2 regions of the Promicromonospora sp. NPDC023805 genome follow, and region 1 is predicted to be linked to the other one. Evidence: predicted binding sites of a transcription regulator. Region 1 holds the regulator's gene; the other holds the start of a gene.
What was found. The regulator Rex, encoded in region 1, represses fermentation and respiration genes when NADH is low (regulators of the CRP and FNR family bind a similar motif). The targets are predictions, from matches to a motif close to CTTGTGAANNNNTTCACAAG.
Positions count from the first base shown of each region.

Region 2: a site for Rex is predicted at 1,255-1,274, ahead of mqo (malate dehydrogenase (quinone)). Genes of this name have one in related genera too.

Region 1 is NZ_JBFAAH010000053.1:7,614-9,807, reverse strand. Features, by position in the region: gene mmuM (homocysteine S-methyltransferase) at 1-742, opposite strand, end outside; gene AB0F70_RS27230 (cupin domain-containing protein) at 777-920, opposite strand; gene AB0F70_RS27225 (redox-sensing transcriptional repressor Rex) at 1,026-1,673, opposite strand; gene AB0F70_RS27220 (glutaredoxin family protein) at 1,734-1,982, opposite strand; gene AB0F70_RS27215 (Pr6Pr family membrane protein) at 1,992-2,194, opposite strand, start outside.
Region 2 is NZ_JBFAAH010000005.1:64,156-66,349, forward strand. Features, by position in the region: gene mqo (malate dehydrogenase (quinone)) at 1-1,236, opposite strand, end outside; gene AB0F70_RS07580 (maleylpyruvate isomerase family mycothiol-dependent enzyme) at 1,349-2,041, opposite strand; gene AB0F70_RS07585 (pyridoxal 5'-phosphate synthase) at 2,093-2,194, opposite strand, start outside.

The DNA.
Region 1 (2,194 bases):
TCTCGCCGCTGTTCGGGTAGACGATCACCGGCTTCCCGGTCACGGCACCTGCCGTGACGACCGCCGCCGACACGTCGGACGGCGCACAGCAGTTGACCCCCACCGCCACGACCTCCGGGACGTCCCGGGCGATGGCGAACGCCTCGGCCAGCGGCTGCCCGGCACGCGTGCGGTTGCCGTCGATGCTGTACGTCAGCCACACGGGGATGCCGATCCCGGAGATCACCGTCATCAGCGCTTCCGCCTCGTCCAGGTCCGGGATCGTCTCGAGCGCCAGCACGTCCGGTCCGGCGTCGGCCAGCACTTCCAGACGACGTCGGTGCCACGCCGCCAGCTCGGCGACGCTCAGCCCGTACCGGCCCCGGTACTCCGATCCGTCGGCGAGCGCCGCGCCGTAGGGCCCCACCGACGCCGCCACCCAGCGCTCGCGTCCGTCGTCGGCCACTTCGTCGCGGGCGGCGCGGGCCAGCTCGACGCTGCGCCGCAGCAGCCGCTCGGCGTCGTCCCCACTGATCCCGCGCGCCTCGAACCCGTCGAACGACGCCTGGTAGCTCGCCGTCGTCGCGATCACGGCTCCGGCCCGGAAGAACGCCAGGTGCGCGGCCTTGATCTCGTCGGGGGCGTCGGCCAGCAGCCGCGCCGACCACAGCTCGTCCGACAGGTCGTTCCCGCGTGCTTCCAGCTCGGTCGCCAGGCCGCCGTCGGTGACCAGGATCGTGTCGTTCTGTTCGAGGAATCTCACGAGGCGACCCTAATCTCCGAGCACGCGGCACCTCTCAGGGGTGCACTATCAACCACGTCGCGACGGCCGGCCGCACGCCCGCGTTCCGGATCCGGTGCGGCACGGCACGGCACGGATAGCTGATGGAGTCACCGGCCGCCAGCACCACCTCGTCGTCAGCCAGGTCGGCACTTTGCATCGAGATCGGTCCAGCGCTGGACCGATCTCGATACCAACTGCCGACTTCGACGCAGGCGCCCAGCAAAGTGCCGACTTCGGCCCCGTGCCGGTCACCAGCGCAGAGTCAGAGTGCCGCAGCGCGCGTCGCCGCGTGGAACGCCAGGATCTGCAGCTCGCCGCCGACGTCGACCGAGCGCACGACCACGTCGTCGGGCACCTGGAGCGCGACCGGCGCGAAGCTGAGGATCTCGCGGACGCCCGTGGCCACGACGGCGTCGGCCACGTCCTGGGCCACGTGACCCGGCAGCGCGAGCACGACCATGCTGACCCGCTCGCGCTGGATGATCTGCGCGACGTCGCGGACGTGCTCCACGGTCACGCCGGCCACGCGGGTGCCCACGACGTCGGGCGACGCGTCGAGCAGCGCCACCACCTGGAAGCCACGCGTCGTGTAGCCGGAGTAGTTCGCGAGGGCGTGCCCGAGGTTACCGATGCCGACTATCGCCAGCCGGTGCTCCGTCTCGAGCCCCAGGGCGACAGTGATGTAGGAGGCGAGCGACTCGACGTCGTACCCGACGCCGCGCGTGCCGAACGAACCCAGGTAGGACAGGTCCTTGCGCAGCTGCGCCGAGCTCACGCCCGAACGCTCGGCGAGCTCCGTCGACGAGGTGAGGGACACCCCCTCGGCCGCGAGGTCCCGCAGGGCGCGCAGGTAGTACGGCAGCCTCCCTACGGTTGCTGCCGGAACTGTCCCGTCACTGAGTTCGACCACGTGCTGCTCCCCTCCCCGCGACCACTGTGTCGCGGGCGTACGCACACACTGCCGGGACGATCATGCCAGGAGGCGGGCCAGGCGCGCACCGTCCACGCGCCAGAAACCTTGCTGGACCCCGTCCACCTCGACCACGGGGACATAGTCCCCGTACTTCTCCCGCAGTGCGGGCGCGCTGTCGATGTCGACCTCGCGCCATCGGGCTCCTGCGCCCTCGCACACCCGCACCACCACGGCGCGTGCGTCTTCGCACAGATGGCACGCCTCGCGTGTGTACAGGACTACCCGGGCATCGGCAGGACTTGTCACGACCCGAGGTTACGTCACGCGCGGGGCCGAACGGTCCGTGGCCGGCAGCCGTGTGTCCGCCCACCGCACGCCCCAGGCCAGGACCAGGAAGACGACGGCGACGAGGGTGGCGTTGGTCAGCGCGGCGCCGTAGCCGAGCACGGTGACGTCGAGGAAGGGGTACGGGTACCAGTCCGTGGCGGCTCCCCTGATGAAGGTGTAGACGAGCCACG
Region 2 (2,194 bases), on a different contig from region 1:
GACCCACTTCATCACCTGGACGCGCTGGCCGGCGGTGATCTGCTCCCAGTCGCCCGGCTGCGCGGTCGGCATGAAGCGCTGCAGCTCGTGGAACTTGGTCTCCGGAGCGGCGACGACCTGGCCGACCAGGTAGGCGGTGAGGTCCATGTTCTTCGCGGCGACGCCGAGCATCGTGCCGATGTTGTGCAGGCGCAGCGACGTGATCAGGCCGAGGTACTTGCCCTTCTTCAGGTAGTTCGGGCTGAACCCCGCGTACGGGCCGAACATCAGGTAGCTCTTGCCGTCCACGATGCGCGTGTCCAGGTGGGGCACGGACATCGGCGGGGCGCCGACGTCGGCCTTGCCGTACACCTTGGCCTGGTGCTGGGACACGATGGCCGGGTTGTCCGTGCGCAGGAACTCGCCCGAGATCGGGAAGCCGCCGTAACCGCGCGCCTCCTTGATGCCGGAGGCCTGCAGCAGCGGCAGCGCGCCACCGCCCGCGCCGACGAACACGAACTTCGCCCGGACGGTACGACGGCGGGTGCCCGCGTTCCAGGAACGGTCGTGCAGGTTCAGGCGCCAGCGCCCGTCCCGCAGCTTCTTCAGGCCCCGGACCTCGTGGTTCAGGTGCAGCTCTGTGTTGTGCGCCGTGGCGAACTCGACGAGCTTCTTGGTCAGCGACCCGAAGTCGACGTCGGTCCCCTCCGCGGCGCGCGTGGCCGCGATCGGCTCGTCGGCGTCGCGGTCCTGGGTCATCAGCGGCGTCCACTGTCCGATGACCTCGGGGTCCGAGCTGAACTCCATGTCGCTGAACAGCGGGTGCACGCTGAGCGCCTCGTAGCGGCGGCGCAGGAAGTCGACGTTCTCGGCGCCGCGCACGAACGTCATGTGGGGCGTGACGTTGATGAAGTCGGTGCCCTCCATCAGGCCGGCGGTCAGGAGGTGGTTCCAGAACTCGCGGGAGGTGTGGAACTGCTCGTTGATCTTCACCGCCTTGGAGATGTCGACGGAGCCGTCCTTGCGCTCCGGCGTGTAGTTCAGCTCGCAGAGTGCGGCGTGGCCGGTACCCGCGTTGTTCCACGGGTTCGACGACTCGAGCGCCACCTCGTCCAGGCGCTCGTAGATTCCGATACGCCAGGTCGGCTCGAGGATCGTGAGCAGCGCGCCGAGGGTGGCGCTCATGATCCCTCCGCCGATCAGCGCGACATCAACCTCTTCAGAGGGACGCGGGGCTGTCTGGAGATAAGAAGTCACGTGAAGAACGATAGCGGGCTTGTGAAAAGTTGAACGAGCGCTGTGGCGTGAATCACGTGCTGCGATCCGTGACCTCCCTCACGCTCGCAGCGCTCGCCGCCGCACCTCCCGCTCAGCGGGCAGGGACCGCGGACGGCCACGGCCCCAGCTCGGGCAGCTCACCCGGCAGGGGGGTCGCCGGCACGCGCCCGGCGAGCCACGCCGTGACGTCCCGCGGGTCGCCGGCGATGTCGTCGACGGCGACGCCGTCGGGCAGCCGTACCGCCAGGAACTCGCGCAGGTGGGCGCACAGGGCGTCGTCCCACGTCTCGTACCCGACCTCCTGCGACGTGCCCGTCAGGGCGTCCACCGAGTGGATCCGCACCTCGCGCCACCAGGCGAGCACGCAGCCCGAGAGGGGTCCGCCGCGATACCCGCTGGGGGCGGCCCAGAGCGGCGACCCGGGCTCGGGCCAGGCGCTCGCCAGGTCGTCGCGCAGGGCGCCGAGGACCGCCAGGTGCTCGGCCACCGTGCGGCCCGAGCCTGCCTCGATCCCGGCGTTGCGGGCCTCCTGGCTCGCGTAGACGGGGACCACCTCGCCGTTTTCGGCGGCCTGCGCCTGACCGCGCAGCGCAGTGCCCAGCGCCGCGATATGGGACAGCACGTGCCCGCGCGTCCAGCCCTCAAGGGTCGACGGCGCGGCAAGGTCCGCATCGGTCAGGTGCCCGACGGCGGAGATCAGCGTGCCGAGGCCCGCGTCGGAGTCGGCAAGGGCGTGCGAGACGGTGCTGGTGCTGCTCACTGTGTTGCCTTCTGTGCTGCTCACGGTGGGGCTCCTTCGTCGGGCGGCGTCATGGGGTGCGTGCGGAGGGACAGGTCAGGGCCAGAGCAGGCCGCGGTTCCAGCCGTCGGCCTGGGCCCGGTACAGCAGGCGGGTGTGCGGGCCGTCGTCGGGCGCCTGCCAGAACTCGACCTCCGT